DNA from 2 places in the Fictibacillus sp. 5RED26 genome. Region 1 is predicted to be linked to the other one. Evidence: riboswitches for the same ligand, from Rfam matches in the RefSeq annotation. Region 1 holds a riboswitch; the other holds the start of a gene.
What was found. Region 1 has a riboswitch for FMN ahead of IHV10_RS16665 (ECF transporter S component). Riboswitches for the same ligand answer to the same signal wherever they lie in the genome.

Region 1 (7,999 bases):
TATACCTGCCGTCCAAACGATAGCATCACACTCTACCTTTTCATCATGATTATAAAGAGCGCCTTCTTCAACCTTTGTTACATTTGAATTATTGATTACTTCAACACCGTGTTCAACGAACCAGTTTTGTACATAGTTGCTCAATCGCTTCTTATAAGCGGAAAGAATCATATCACCACGGTCAAAGAGTTTAATTGTAAGATCCGGACGGCTCTCACGAAGTTCAGATGCCAACTCAACTCCTGAAAGACCGGCACCAACTACTGCAACAACCGCATTAGCATGCAAGTTGTTTAGAATTTGATACGTTTGACGTGATTTATCAATAGTCTGAATGCTGAGCGTAAATTGGTCAGCACCAGGGACATTATGATATTTGTCTTCGCAACCTAGGCCGATAACCAAATCGTCATATGAGACTGCATCTTGATCTTTTAATAGAACTTTTTTTTCTTTTACATCAATTGCTGTAACTTCGCCGTATTTAATATTCAGGCGAGGGTGGTCTGGAAAGGTAACACGTACATGATGGTCAGATATCGTACCTGCAGCAAGTGCATAGTATTCAGTTTTTAAACAATGATAAGGTACACGATCAATAAGCGTAAGCTGAATGTTTTCAGGGAGGTCTGAGGAATTAAGAAGTCTCTTTAGCACACGCATATTTCCATATCCTCCGCCAAGTAAAACGAGGTGTTTCATTTGTCATTTCCCCTTTTCTTTCAAGACAATTCTTATCTGTTTTTAAAAATGCATATATTAGTAAATAACCTTAACTCGAAATAAGTAAACGATTACACGTTTTTGACATGTTTAAGTATAGCACTTTGCAACAATTTCACAACTCTTTTATAGAAAAAACACAGGAAGAATGAGTGTTTACATTGACTACAACTATAGAAACGGTTAGGATGGATTCATCAAGAGGTGAAGACGGAAATGAGACCGATTATAGAGTTTTGTGTAAGTAATTTAGCGAGTGGTGCACAAAAAGCGCTCGAAGAACTCGAGAAAGACTATGATCTAGACGTTATCGAGTATGGGTGTCTAGGCTATTGTGGACACTGTGCAAAGTCGATGTTTGCTCTCGTAAATGGAGATATCGTTCACGGAGAAACATCAGATGAACTTGTGAAAAATATTTACAATCATATAGAAGAAAACGGAATGTTTTAAAAAGCAGCTATTCTAAAAATGGGATAGCTGCTTTTTCTATGGATAAGGGAGTTATGATTGGGAAAAATATCTAGCATATAATTTTTTGAAAAACGATTGCATTTTTGTCGAAATTTGTTACATTAGAAAAGGGTCAGTCATTGGATGTCTGACAACTAACGTGCTAATAGTAAGCGTTTTCTTCCAAATTACAAAAGGGGTGTACGAATATGCAAATTTTATGGGGATTAGGTGGTATGCTCGTTCTTCTTGTAATCGCATTCTTACTTTCTCAAAATAAGAAAGCGATTAACTGGAGAACGGTAATCGGTGCACTAGCAATTCAAATTGCTTTTGCGTTGATCGTTCTTAAATGGGATGCTGGAAAACAAGCATTGCAAAGCGTCTCACAAAAGGTTTCAAACGTTGTGGCTTATGCGAACGAAGGAATTACTTTCTTGTTTGGAAGTATGATTCCAGCAGAAGGAAAAGGATTTATCTTTGCGTTTCAAGTTTTAACCGTTATCATTTTCTTCTCTTCTCTAATCTCAGTTCTTTATTACCTAGGCATCATGCAATGGGTTGTAAGAATTTTAGGGGGAGCATTATCTAAGTTATTAAAAACTAGTAAAGCAGAATCAATGAGTGCTACTGCAAATATTTTCTTAGGTCAGACAGAAGCACCTCTAGTTATTCGTCCATATATGAACCGTCTTACTCAATCTGAACTTTTTGCTGTAATGGTAGGTGGACTAGCATCAGTAGCAGGTTCTGTATTGATTGGTTATTACCTATTAGGAGTACCGTTAGAATACTTAATCGCGGCAAGCTTTATGTGTGCTCCTGCAGGACTTGCAATCGCTAAGATCATTGTTCCTGAAACAGAAGAGCCTGAAACAATGGGTGAGATCAAATTAGAACGTGATAAAGATACAGTAAACGTAATTGACGCTGCAGCAAAAGGTGCTGGAGATGGACTTCAAATCGCACTTAACGTTGGGGCAATGTTACTTGCATTCATCGCACTTATCGCTTTAGTTAACGGTATCCTTTGCGGAATCGGTGGCTGGTTCGGTTATGATATCACACTTCAACAAATTCTAGGTTATATTTTCGCTCCAATCGCATTTGTTATTGGTGTACCGTGGGAAGAAGCAGTTAAAGCCGGTACGTTCATCGGTCAAAAAATCGTATTGAATGAGTTCGTTGCTTATTCTTCATTCGCACCTCAAATTCCAGACTTAATGCCGAAAACAGTAGCGGTTGTAAGTTTCGCACTTTGTGGTTTCGCGAACCTTTCTTCGATCGCAATCCTTTTAGGTGGTCTTGGAGCAATGGCACCTACTCGTCGTCCTGACATCGCAAGACTTGGAATGCGCGCTGTAATCGCAGCTACAATCGCAAACTTACTAAGCGGTGCAATCGCAGGTATGTTTATTCTATAAAAATGGTTTCATTTTAAGATGTTCAAGCTAATGCTTGAGCATCTTTTTTTGTTAGGGAGGCTTTTAGCAGATAGCGTGCGGTGCAATTCTCTGTCACACTTGGGACATAGTCCCCTGAATAATACCAGCTAGGGTATCATCATCTATAATTAAGTCTAAGCAAACAAAATTGGGTCGAAATAAGACTTAATTAAGTCAAAACGGCGTTCAATTAAGTCTAAATTCAAAAATAAAGGCGGTTCGCTAAATTTCGACAAGCAATCTAACCGCCCGTCCAGCATAATACCCCTATCATGAACAATAAAAAAACCGCAGTGGGAATCATCCCCCCTGCGGTTTTATCTTCTATATTTAAGCCTGTTGAGCGATCTGTTTCATCACCCATGGCTGCATTCGGTTGTATAATGCTACGAATAACAGTGTAATTATTGTACCTTTTATCAAGTTAAACGGTGTTATACCTTTTAATATAAGATCAAGCATCATCTGGCTAGACATCGGATCAGCACCAAGGAACCACGTATAGGCTGGTAAGATGATTAAGTAGTTGAGCAGACCCATCATAAATGTCATCAAAACCGTTCCTAAGATCAAGCCCGCTGAAAGACGTTTAACAGAATTCTTTTTGCGGAATAAGTAGGATACTGGAAGAATGAATAGAATACCGGCCACAAAGTTTGCTAATTGGCCAACTGGTACTCCGGTAAAGCTTCCTACTATCCCGTAGTGTAGAACATTTTTTATGGCTTCCACCATAACTCCTGCCGCTGGTCCGAAAATGATTGCAGCTAGAAGTGCAGGCACCTCACTAAAATCAATCTTTAAAAATGGAGGTAACCCTGGGAACGGAAAGTCGAGCATCATCAGTACATAAGCAATCGTACTGAGCATCGATACCGCTACCATTTGTTTGATCTTTCCCTTTTGCATTGAAATCTCTCCTCTTTTGTGTTGCGCCATCTCATGATTTCGAATGCAGCACAGCCTGTTTCACACAAAAAATCCTTAGTCAGTTAATGAGACTAAGGGAGTTTGTAAGTATGATAAACAGCATGTAAAAGATGCACAAAATGGCATGCTTAAACAAAGGGTTCTAATTAGAGTTGAACCGCTGTACCTACATCTTCTCCCATCCAGACTATACTGTCGGCTCTGGAATTACACCAGATCAGCAAAAAAGAAAACTTTTTCGCTCACGGGCTGATGAAGAGGGAATCTTCATTTACCGCCGGTCGGGAATTTCACCCTGCCCCGAAGATGGATCGCTATTGTATTTTGTTACATCACCTATTATACTTTAAAAAATGTAAGTTGTGAACGAATATGCAATAACCATACCTTCCAAATAGAGGATGAACCGATATGAAATTAACATTTGAATATACATGGCCATATGAAAGAATGATGAAGGATATTTATATTTCGGAATGTCCGTTCTGCCAACGAGACAATGTATTGACTTCCTTTAAAGAAGAACAACTGAATCTTGCTCAAGAAGGAATTAAACAGATACTTATTATGCCTTGTTGTCATGGCAAGTTAACCATACTAAACGCCGACGATGATTATTTTTATACGGATGAAAAATTGAGAGGTCAATCATAAGGAGCAGGGTTAAGCGATGGATACGTTGAAATTCACAAAAATGCATGGATTAGGCAATAATTACATCTATATAAACATGTTTGAAGAGTGTATTGATGAAGCTGATCTGCCGAGGTTAGCAGCGGAAGTCTCAAATCCTTACACGGGCATCGGATCAGATGGGATGATTCTAATCTGCCCAAGCGAATTAGCGCCAGTTAAAATGAGAATCTTTAATAATGATGGTTCTGAAGCTAAAAACTGTGGTAACGGACTTCGATGTGTAGCCAAATATGCGTACGAAAACAGGTTAGTAACAGAAACCGAATTTCAGATTGAAACACTAGGTGGTTTAGTAACTGCAAAAGTAACAATAGGTAACAACAATAAAGTATCACTCGTTACGGTTAATATGGGTAACCCCATCCTTCGACCTCAAAAAATTCCTGTCACGGGATTTGACCACCTCCAACAAGTGGTGAATGAGGAAGTATCTTTTGATGGGACACCTTTAAGACTCACTGCTGTTTCCATGGGAAATCCACATGCCGTTTTCTTTGTGGATAATATTGAGAAAGCGCCTCTGCATTCGTTAGGACCAATCATCGAAAAAGATTCAATGTTTCCTGATTGGGTAAACGCAGAGTTTGTAGAAGTGGTGTCTAAAAGTGAAATGCACTTTAGAGTTTGGGAGAGAGGATCAGGTATTACACAAGCTTGTGGTACAGGAGCTTGTGCAGCAGCTGTAGCTGCCGTTCTAAACGAAGAAGCAGATAGAAATACGGATATTACTGTTCATTTAGCAGGCGGAGATCTCATCATTAACTGGAAAGATAATGGAGATATTTGGATGACTGGCCCAGCAGAAATAATCTGTACGGGTGAATATCATACTAATAGGTAGAAGGTGCACACATTAAGCCTACACCTACTAAAAAAGAAAGCAGAGATGCTTTCTTTTTTTAATCCTTAACTTCAGCCTGCTCACGATGTTGAACGATTTTCTCCGTATGTTCAATTCCCCATTGAAGCATGGACTTTATAATAGGGATCAGTGTTTCACCAAATGAAGTTAGAGAATATTCCACTTTCGGCGGGACTTGTTTATAAACTTCTCGGTGTATGATGCCGTCACGCTCTAATTCTCGTAGCTGTAGGGTAAGCATTCGCTGTGTAATTCCAGGGACGAGGCGCTTTAGTTCGTTAAAACGTATCTTGCCCTCGATCAAGTGATACAAAATAACGCTTTTCCACTTACCACCGATAATATCAAGAGTCGCTTCGACTGGACATGAATAGCCGTGAGATTGCCAATTGGAAAGGTCGAATTGTTGATTAGTCATTGAATGGCTCCTTTAGTATAAAAAATGATACTATGACACAAAAATGTGCGTACTTTTCATTTTTGTTATTACTTTTATAATATATTGTGTAGGATATCAAAACAACTTTAAATTACGTTCATAAATATTGAAGGAGAGATAAACATCATGAATAAAGAAGCTAAAAAACAAGAAATCTTAGAGGCATTTCAGTTCAGACATGCAACAAAGGAATTTGATCCAGAGAAAAAGATTTCAGATGAAGACTTTGAATTTATTTTAGAAACTGGACGTCTATCACCGAGTTCCTTCGGCTTTGAGCCTTGGCGTTTTGTTGTCATTCAAGACCCAGAGCTACGTGAACAGTTGAAACCTGTATCATGGGGCGCACAAAAACAATTGCCGACTGCGAGTCACTATATCGTGATGCTAGCACGTACGGCAGAAGATATGATGTACGATTCAGAATACATTGAGCATATCAAGAAAGATGTAAAGAATCTTCCGAAAGAAGCGTATGATGCGATCAGTGGGTTTTACAAGACATTCTTAGAATCTGACTTTAAGCTTCTTGGAAACGACCGCGCTATGGTCGATTGGGCAGCTAAACAAGTCTATATTGCACTAGGAAATATGATGACAGCTGCAGCGCAGATAGGAATTGATTCTTGCCCGATCGAAGGATTTGATCAAGAGAAAGTTCAGGCAATTTTAGAAAGAGAAGGAGTACTTCAAGGAGGAAACTTTGAAGTAGCGGTTATGGTAGGATTCGGCTATCGCGTAAATGAACCCCGTCCAAAAGTTCGTCAAGATATGAGCGATGTTGTGAAATGGATTGAGTAACGAACATAAAAAAGTGGAGGCACAATCGCCTCCACTTTTTAGTATTTTTGAATAATGTTATAAAATGTATCACGTTCTACAGGAACTTTGTTGGCTGTTTTGATCAAGTGAACAAGTTCTTTACGTGTAATCCCTGATGACGTTAATGCTCCAACAGCGTGAGAGATACGTTCCTCAATCAACGTTCCGTGGATGTCACTTGAACCGAACGTTAATGCCATTTGAGTTAACTGAACACCAATGTTGATCCAATATGCTTTGATATGGTCAAAATTATCTAGCATGAGTCGGCTGATCGCAATGGTTCTCATATCATCAAAAGCAGATGTTCTTCTCATCAATCCCATAGATTGTGTACGAGGCTGCATAGCTAACGGGATGAATACCATGAATCCGTTTGTTGAATCTTGAAGTTGGCGCAAGCGGTCCATATGAATGAGACGTTCTTCTTTCGTCTCAATAGATCCGTACAACATTGTTGCATGTGTTTTTAATCCTAAACCATGAGCGATTTCATGTGCTTCTAACCACTGATCAGTCGATGCTTTGTCTGGGCTCATTTTTAAACGGTAACGTTCGGTCAGAATCTCAGCACCACCACCAGGCAGGGTATCAAGACCTGCTTTAATCAACTCTTCTAATACTTCTTTCATAGAAAGTCCAGCTATTCTGGAGAAGAACTCGATCTCTGCACCTGTATATGCTTTAACCGTTACTTGTGGATAATGCTTTTTTAACGTTCGAATCGTATCTAGATAATAATCGAAAGGTACTTCATGATTATGGCCACCTACGATATGAAACTCTCTAATGTTATCGTTCCAGCGTTTTTCAACATAGCTCAAGAGCTGCTCATCGTTCATCGTATAAGCGCCTTCTTCACCAGGCTTACGTTTAAAGCCACAGAAACTGCAAGTAGCTTCACATACGTTAGTCGGGTTGATGTACAAGTTTTCAATGAAGTAAACGTTGTCGCCGTTCTTACGCTTATTAACCTCGTTTGCTAATGAAGCAACGCTTAGCAAATCATTCGTTTCATATAGAAATAATCCATCTTCAATCGAAAGACGCTCACCGTGAGTTATCTTCTCAGCGATTGCCTCCATACGCGTATCTAGCGTTAATATATTTGCCATTACTAATCCCCCTAATTTTTCAAATGAAATGTTCGGATGATGTACACAATTTTTTAAGAGATAGGCATAAAGCGACACTCTCTCTTTACCAAATTTATACGAATACTTATGTATTAAGAGAATTCAATACATGTCTTAATTGCATAATCATTATAATCCTATTCAAACTTTACGACAAGGGAAGCTGCTTTTACAGATATTAGCACATAAAAAGTTTAATTTTTTTATTAGTGACTCGTTGTCTAATAAATAGAAAAAATGTAAAATAAAAGGAACGGATATGTTGAAAACGAAGAGTGGAGTGACGAAAATGAAAGCCACAATACCAGCCGCTAGACTTGAAAAGATCGAACAATTAGAGGCATTGCGTAATAAAATGATACAGGCGGCGAACGTGTTAGGTCTGCAGCATCCAATGGTGTTAAAATATAGTAGAAAAATTGATGAGACACATAATAAGATTATGGAAATGCAGCAAAAAACCAACTAATCGAAAGCCGATTCCTTGAGGGCT
Region 2 (7,999 bases), on a different contig from region 1:
GGTAGATTTTCGAATGAACCAGTTTTCAGGAATCAAGTTCTTTCTTTTCCATCTGTATAGCTGGCCGTAAGATATATTTGCTTCTTCTAATAGATCTTTCTTTGAGATTAGATTTTCCATGATTAACCTCCTTATTAGTAATGTAACATAACACTGTTACGCTACGCAATAAAATTTAAAAGTATACAAAGGAAAGTGCACGAAGATTTTTGAATAATAGTAGGTAGAAGGTGGAGGGGTTCAATGGAAAATTGGTTTGGTGCAGGAGCTTCTGGTTTTAGGATGTTCCAATGGGAGCATGTGCTTTTATTAATGTTAATCCTTTTTGTGAGTATGGGTATGTACCGCTATCGGATACGTATGAGGAAGATGCAATTATGGAAGAAAGTCTTGATCACAGGGCTTGTAGTCTCAGAAAGTTCATATCACATATGGGCCGTTCATAATGACTTATGGGACCTTCATATTTTCCTTCCTTTGCAGCTATGTAGTTTTAACATTCTGTTGTCCGTGTTGTTACTCTTAACGGATAATCGGAGACTTTTTGCTTTTGTCTACCTTTTTGGTTTAACAGGTGCCATACAAGGATTACTTACACCAGAGTTATTTCAAGAGCCTTGGCATTTTCGATTCATCCAATATTTTATGGCTCATGCTTTTATTGTTTGGACAGCTCTATACTATGCGATTGTAAGATCTTATACCATTAGCTGGCATCTTCTTTTTCAGTCATTCTTATGGCTGAACATTTATGCTATAGGTGTCTATGTTGTAGATGTGACTATTGATGCAAACTATATGTTCTTGCTAGAGAAACCAACGAATGCTTCGCTTCTAGATTACTTAGGACCGTATCCGTGGTATATCCTTTCACTAGAACTAGTCGCTTTCTGTTTATGTCTGCTTGTTTTTATTCCGGTTAAAGAAAAGCTAAATCACACGAAAGAGGACCATCCACCGTTTGAGGTGTAGGGTCCTTTTTTTGTACCTTTTGTGACAAAATCATGCAAAGGAAGAAAGAAATGGTATTTATTGTATAATGGAAGTGAGGAGGGATTTTATGATTGAAACCATGAACAGGCCGATCAGGTGGATACCTTATCTATTTCTTAGCTTATTGGTCATTGGCAGCAATGTACTTCTTTATCAGACAACTTATTTCCAACCCATACCTACTTCTGTGCTCATTGGCTCTATGTTTGATTTTCTTCTCGTTATTCCTCTACTTACCTATTACTTTATTATTCGTAAAAGATACTCATGGAAGCTGACACTGCTTGTCGCATTAGTGAGTTATGCTTTCGCTTCATTTATCATTCCAGATGATCTGTTGAAATCTGTATCATTTATTCCGAAAGCTCTACTTCTTTTAGAAGCGGGTTTTATCTCTATTGAGCTTTATTTACTATTTATCGTGTGCAGAAAGTTACCTAAAGTAAAGAAGTCGTACCGTGACTTAGCTGTTGATCTACCGTTTTTATTGAAAATCAAACACGCTGTAAATCTTCATTTCGCACAAAGTCGCTTGATCGATTCTCTCGTCAGTGAAGTTACGATGTTCTATTATGCTTTCTTTTCCTGGCGAAAAGCACCTGTGATGACTGGACAAACATTTACTCTCCATAAGAATACAAGTTATGTAGCTCTCCAGCTCATGTTGATCCATGCGCTTATCATCGAATCAGTCGGTCTTCATTATTTCTTCAGTCAATGGAACCATACAGTCTCTTTGATTTTATTATTTATAAACATCTACTCTATTCTTTTTCTCATCGGTCAGATGCAAGCTGTAAAAAAAGTCCCTTTGATCGTTACAAATCAATCGTTGATACTGAATATAGGATTTATTAAAAGCCTTGATCTGCCGTTTAAATACATCCAAGAATGGAAAACGTATGAAGGACCAGATGAGTTGAGTGCAGCAGAAATGAAGTATACGTTTGAAGCCCGAGTAAGTGATTTTATTCCGGAAAAACCGAATATTGAGTTGCTGTTGAAAAAACCTGTAAGGTCAGATATCATATATGGATTTAAGAAGAACGTGACAAGGGTAGTTATTAAAGTAGATAACCCCGCTGAATTAATGAGGCTTATTGAAAAGAGAATGGCTGATGAAGAATGTAACTTAGAAGATTAACAGTCTTTTTTTAGCAAATGTTCAATTTCACCTTGTTAAATGGAAATGCTATTGTTAAGATTTCAGAAGGTTACAGAAAAATCCTTTCGACAGGTGAAAATATATGTTTAAAAATACAGCAACTTCACAACAAAAAAAATCATTTCTTACTTCCGTTCAGCTAATCGTCATCTTTTATTTATTGTCCGTTTTAGTAGCGACTATTCTTTTAAGCTTGCCGGTCGGTCATAACGAAGGAGTAGAGTTGAAATTTATCGATGCCCTGTTTACCGCCGTGAGTGCAGTTAGTGTAACAGGTCTAACTTCTGTTAATATCTCAGAAACGTTTAATCAAGTTGGAGTCGTCCTTCTTGCCATCATCGTGCAGATTGGTGGGATCGGCGTTATGACGCTCGGTACAGCCATTTGGCTTTTAATCGGTAAACGTATTGGGATGAGAGAGCGTCAATTGATTATGACAGACCAGAATCAATCTACACTTGCTGGGCTTGTTCAGTTGATGAAGCAAATACTAACACTCATTATTGGAATTGAAATCGTAGGAACAGTATTGTTCTTTATCTTGTTTCAGCCTTATTATGATACAGAAATAGAAGTGCTCTATCACGCATTCTTCGCAGCAGTTACAGCAACAACGAATGCAGGTTTTGATATAACGGGAAGTTCATTGATCCCGTTTCGTCATGATTATCTTGTTCAGATCGTTACGATGTTTTTGATTACATCCGGTGCTATTGGATTTCCTGTATTAGTAGAGATCAATAACTTTATTAAAGAGCGTAAGTATTTAGAGCGTTATACGTTCACTCTTTTTACGAAAGTTACAACAACTACATTTGCGTTATTAGTTATTACAGGAGCCATAGGGATTTATGTACTAGAGATGAATGCATTCTTCGAAGGTAAGTCTTGGCATGAAACAATCTTTTATTCGTTGTTTCAGTCTGTTACCACACGAAGTGGAGGCCTATCCACGATGGACGTCTCGGAATTCACAGTACCAACACTTCTCTTCTTAGGAGTGATGATGTTTATTGGTGCTTCTCCAAGCTCAGTAGGTGGGGGGATTCGTACGACGACTTTTGCTGTAGCATTATTAGCAATCCTCTTTTATGCGAAGGGTAGAAACACGATAAAAATCTTTAAGCGTGAGATATACCCTGAAGATATACACAAGTCGTTTATTGTTATTATCGTTGCGATGGTGCTCTGTACGACATCCACTATTATCTTAGCGATTACTGACCCTATGCCGATCGAGTACTTATTCTTTGAGGTATGTTCAGCTTTCGGAACTACAGGGCTTTCCACTGGAATTACAGGTCAGTTGAGCTCAACAGGTAAAGTGATCTTAATGCTTCTGATGTTTATTGGAAGAATTGGCGTACTTTCATTCTTGTTCATTATCCGAGGAAAAGTGGTTACAGAGCACATTCATTACCCGAAAGAAAAATTAATTATTGGCCAATAAAAGTGATCACGTTTGAATTCACGCTGCTGTTTACTTATAATGAACATAAGTAAATAAGTCCTTCGGGGTCGGGTGAAATTCCCAACCGGCGGTGATGAGGCTTCAGCCTCTCAGTCCGTGACCCGGTTTTGCATGTAGCAGAAACGGTGGATTCGGTGCAATTCCGAAGCCGACAGTATAGTCTGGATGGGAGAAGGAACGTGAACACTTTTAGAATACCTGTGTTTGAAATAGGTATATTTAAAGGTTTATTTCGTTATATTCTTAACATTTAAAACCCCGGAAGCAATCTGTTTCCGGGGTTATTTGTATTAAGAAAAAAAGGACTCCTGCTTATGCATATTTACGATGATACTTACGTCATACGAGGGGAGGGAAAGCTTTTTGTTTACAGGCATTATCGAAGAAAAAGGTACGATAAAATCAATTTCTAAAGGCAACGAAACGATTGTTCTTACTGTTACAGCCCAAGAAGTATTAAAAGATGTAAACCTTGGAGACAGTATCGCAGTTAACGGTGTTTGTCTAACCGTAACTTCTTTTAGTAAAAGAGAGTTCACGGTAGATGTTATGCCAGAGACGTTTCGTTCATCCACATTGAGATTGTTAAACAACCGTGATTTGGTCAATCTTGAACGAGCGATGGCTGCAGGTGGCCGGTTCGGTGGACATTTTGTTTCCGGGCATGTGGATGGGACAGGAACAATCATTGAAAAGCGTCCAGAGAGAAATGCCATCTATTATACGATTGTGTTACCTGACCATCTGATGCGTTATTTTATGTTGAAAGGCTCTGTATGTGTAGATGGAACGAGTCTCACTATTTTTGAAGTGACCGAAAGTACAATTACTGTTTCATTGATTCCTCATACAGCAGAACACACGATCTTAGGGTCGAAAGGAACGGGTGACATCGTGAATATCGAATGCGACATGCTCGCAAAGTATGTACACAATATGTTGTCGCCGAAAGAAGAAACTACACAAAAGTCAAAGCTGTCTCTTGATTTCTTACAAGAGCACGGATTTTAGGAGGAGAGTTCATGTTTCACTCCATAGAAGAAGCAGTGGCAGATCTTAAAGAAGGAAAAATTGTGATCGTAGTAGATGACGAAGATCGTGAAAACGAGGGTGACTTTGTAGCACTCGCAGAAGGTATAACTCCTGAAACCATTAATTTTATGGTGACACATGGCAGAGGTTTAGTGTGTACACCGATCTCAGAAGAAATTGCGTTAAAGCTTGATCTTTCACCGATGGTAGTAGCCAACACAGATTCGCATGGCACGGCTTTTACGATAAGCGTCGATCATATTTCAACAACAACAGGTATTTCGGCTCAAGAGAGAGCGTCTACAGTACGTGAGCTTGTGAATGCAGATTCCCTACCTTCTGATTTCAAACGACCTGGTCATATTTTTCCGTTGATCGGAAAAAACGGTGGTGTGTTGCGAAGAGCAGGCCATACGGAAGCAGCCATCGATCTTGCACAAATGGCAGGCAGCAAATCGGCTGGTGTTATCTGTGAAATTATGAAAGAAGACGGAACGATGGCTCGTGTTCCTGAACTAGTCGAGCTTGCGAAACAACATAATATGAAGCTGATCACGATCAAAGACCTCATTACGTACCGAAACAAAACTGAGCAGATGGTAAAGCGTGAAGTAGAGATTAATCTGCCTACAGAGTTTGGAGATTTTAAAGCGATCGGTTTTTCGAATGTATTAGATGAGAAAGAACATGTTGCACTCGTTAAAGGTGAGGTTGCAACCGGAGAACCAGTTTTAGTCCGCGTTCATTCGGAGTGCTTAACAGGTGATGTATTTGGTTCAGCTCGTTGTGATTGTGGTTCACAGCTTCACGCAGCTCTTTCACAGATAGAAAAAGAAGGCCGTGGCGTTTTGCTGTACATGAGACAAGAAGGACGCGGCATCGGACTCATCAATAAGATGAAAGCTTATAAACTTCAAGAAGAGGGTCTTGATACGGTTGAGGCAAATGAGCAGCTCGGGTTCGCGCCAGATCTGCGTGATTATGGCATAGGAGCTCAAATTTTAAAGGACCTTGGTATCAGTAAGATGAAACTGCTGACGAACAATCCAAGAAAGATTGCTGGCTTAAAAGGGTATGACTTAGAAGTGACCGATCGTGTGGCGCTTCAGATGCCTCATAACAAGAACAACGAAGATTATCTAAAAACAAAAAAGAGCAAATTGGGGCATATGCTTCATTTTTAAATCAGGAGGAATAGTCATGGCAAAATTATTTGAAGGACATTTAGTTGGTACAGGATTAAAAGTAGGTATCGTAGCAGGACGTTTTAATGACTTTATTTCAGATAAATTAGTTTCAGGTGCACAAGATGCATTCAAGAGACATGGTATTTCTGAAGATGATGTAGATATCGCTTGGGTACCTGGAGCGTTTGAGATACCGCTGATCGCTAAAAAGATGGCAGATAGCGGTAACTATGATGCTGTGATTACGTTAGGAGCAGTTATCCGCGGATCCACTCCGCACTTTGATTACGTATGTAATGAGGCAGCGAAAGGAGTCGCTCAAGCATCCATGACGAGCGGTGTTCCTGTAATCTTTGGCGTCTTGACAGTGGATTCAATTGAACAAGCGATTGAGCGTGCAGGAACGAAAGCAGGAAACAAAGGCTGGGAAGCTGCTGTGTCAGCTATTGAAATGGCAAACTTAACGCGTCAGTTAGGATAAATTGTATGTGTGTGAAAGCCCGTCACTTTTTTAGTGACGGGTTTTTGTATGTTTTATAAACCGATGATTTGCGAGTTTGTCGAGGGGTGTCGACTCGTGGATAACTTTTGGATTGAGAGCATGAACTCGTGGATTAAGTGTGAAAACTCGTGGATTGAGAGCAAAAACTCGTGGATTGAAAGTGAAAACTTCTGGATTGAAAGTAAATAATGATAGGTACATACGAAAACGCTGTAGATTGAAGCGGCAACCTCACTTCAAGCACTCTTCTAAAGCAAAAATTAATAGCGTTTTAAATAATTTTAAGCATATCCAAAAGCAATTGACATAGTTATTAGAATAGTGTTAAGATTACCAAAGTTACAAACTACAAAATTATGGAAAGGATGGTTGTGTCATGGTGAAAGAAATGATTGTTACTCAAATTGCGGTCACTGTTGTAATCAACGATGACTCTACAATTTCATACCATGGCCTGCCGGAAGAGATGTATTAGGATTATCAATCTATATATCTGCCTTTTCTACATACATGTTTGTACGCAGGTCACCCCAGTCGTGACGTGTGTTTTTTTGTGATTTTAAGCATACCGAGTTCGAATGGTATGCTTTTTTATTTTCGTTTGCACAGAAGAGTCAATCTTCTTTTTGCAATAGATTCACGAAACAATAGGAGGAGAAAAAATGAAAAGAAAATCATTTAATGTGTGGCTAGAACGCAAGGATCATACACTTTTTGGGTAGCTTCGTTAAACAACTGTTTAAGAGGATGGTAGATCGAGAGGAGAGACATTATGTTTTCAGTTTTAGGAAAATTAGCTTGGTTTTTTAAGAAACATTGGATACGTTACACGGTTGCGGTAGTGCTGCTGACTGGTGTTGGGATCATTGAGATCATCCCACCGAAACTCATCGGTAATATTATTGACTCCATTCATATGGGCACGATCACAAAAGAAGACATGATGCGGACTCTTGGAATCTTTGTAGCTGTCCTAATTTCGATGTACATTACGATGTACATCTGGATGTATCAGCTTTTTGGAGGCGCTTTTATTATCGAGCGTTCGATGCGATCAAGTTTTATGCGTCACTTATTAAAGATGACTCCTACATTTTTTGAGAAAAATCGAACAGGAGATCTGATGGCACGTGCTACAAACGATTTAAAAGCAATCTCTATGACTGCAGGATTCGGAATTTTAACACTTGTAGATTCGAGTTTGTTCATGTTAACGATCCTGTTTGTGATGGGATTCATGATCAGTTGGAAATTGACGTTTGCAGCGCTTATTCCACTGCCGATCATCGCGTTTATTATTAAAAAATACGGAAAAAAAGTACATCAGCGTTTTACCGTTGCCCAAGATGCCTTTGGAGAAATGAACGATTCAGTTCTTGAAAGCATTCAAGGAGTACGTGTTATTCGTGCTTATGTTCAGGAAGAAGAAGATGTAGCACGCTTCAATAAGGTAACAGAAGATGTATTTGAAAAGAACTTGGCTGTATCGAGAATTGACGCCTTGTTCGAGCCAACGATAAAAGTATTAGTAGGAATGAGTTATTTGATCGGTTTAGGATATGGAGCATACATGGTCTTTCATAAGACGATCACACTTGGTGAGCTTGTTACGTTCAACGTGTACTTGGGCATGCTGATCTGGCCGATGA

Region 2: it holds a riboswitch for FMN, as region 1 does, so the genes downstream of both, ribE (riboflavin synthase) here and IHV10_RS16665 (ECF transporter S component) in region 1, are expected to answer to the same signal.

What each region holds. Positions count from the first base shown of each region.
Region 1 covers NZ_JACZDU010000004.1:350,768-358,766, reverse strand. Annotated here, with positions in the region: gene IHV10_RS16680 (NAD(P)/FAD-dependent oxidoreductase) at 1-702, opposite strand, end outside; gene IHV10_RS16675 (YuzB family protein) at 940-1,176, shown strand; gene IHV10_RS16670 (NupC/NupG family nucleoside CNT transporter) at 1,386-2,600, shown strand; gene IHV10_RS16665 (ECF transporter S component) at 2,952-3,530, opposite strand; FMN riboswitch at 3,718-3,863, opposite strand; gene IHV10_RS16660 (hypothetical protein) at 3,963-4,205, shown strand; gene dapF (diaminopimelate epimerase) at 4,222-5,088, shown strand; gene IHV10_RS16650 (winged helix-turn-helix transcriptional regulator) at 5,147-5,527, opposite strand; gene IHV10_RS16645 (NAD(P)H-dependent oxidoreductase) at 5,675-6,349, shown strand; gene mqnE (aminofutalosine synthase MqnE) at 6,388-7,485, opposite strand; gene IHV10_RS16635 (aspartyl-phosphate phosphatase Spo0E family protein) at 7,796-7,975, shown strand.
Region 2 covers NZ_JACZDU010000001.1:71,958-79,956, forward strand. Annotated here, with positions in the region: gene IHV10_RS00440 (YhbD family protein) at 1-120, opposite strand, end outside; gene IHV10_RS00445 (TIGR02206 family membrane protein) at 244-972, shown strand; gene IHV10_RS00450 (hypothetical protein) at 1,061-2,137, shown strand; gene IHV10_RS00455 (TrkH family potassium uptake protein) at 2,241-3,608, shown strand; FMN riboswitch at 3,663-3,810, shown strand; gene ribE (riboflavin synthase) at 3,993-4,640, shown strand; gene IHV10_RS00465 (bifunctional 3,4-dihydroxy-2-butanone-4-phosphate synthase/GTP cyclohydrolase II) at 4,652-5,845, shown strand; gene ribH (6,7-dimethyl-8-ribityllumazine synthase) at 5,862-6,329, shown strand; gene IHV10_RS00475 (ABC transporter ATP-binding protein) at 7,123-7,999, shown strand, end outside.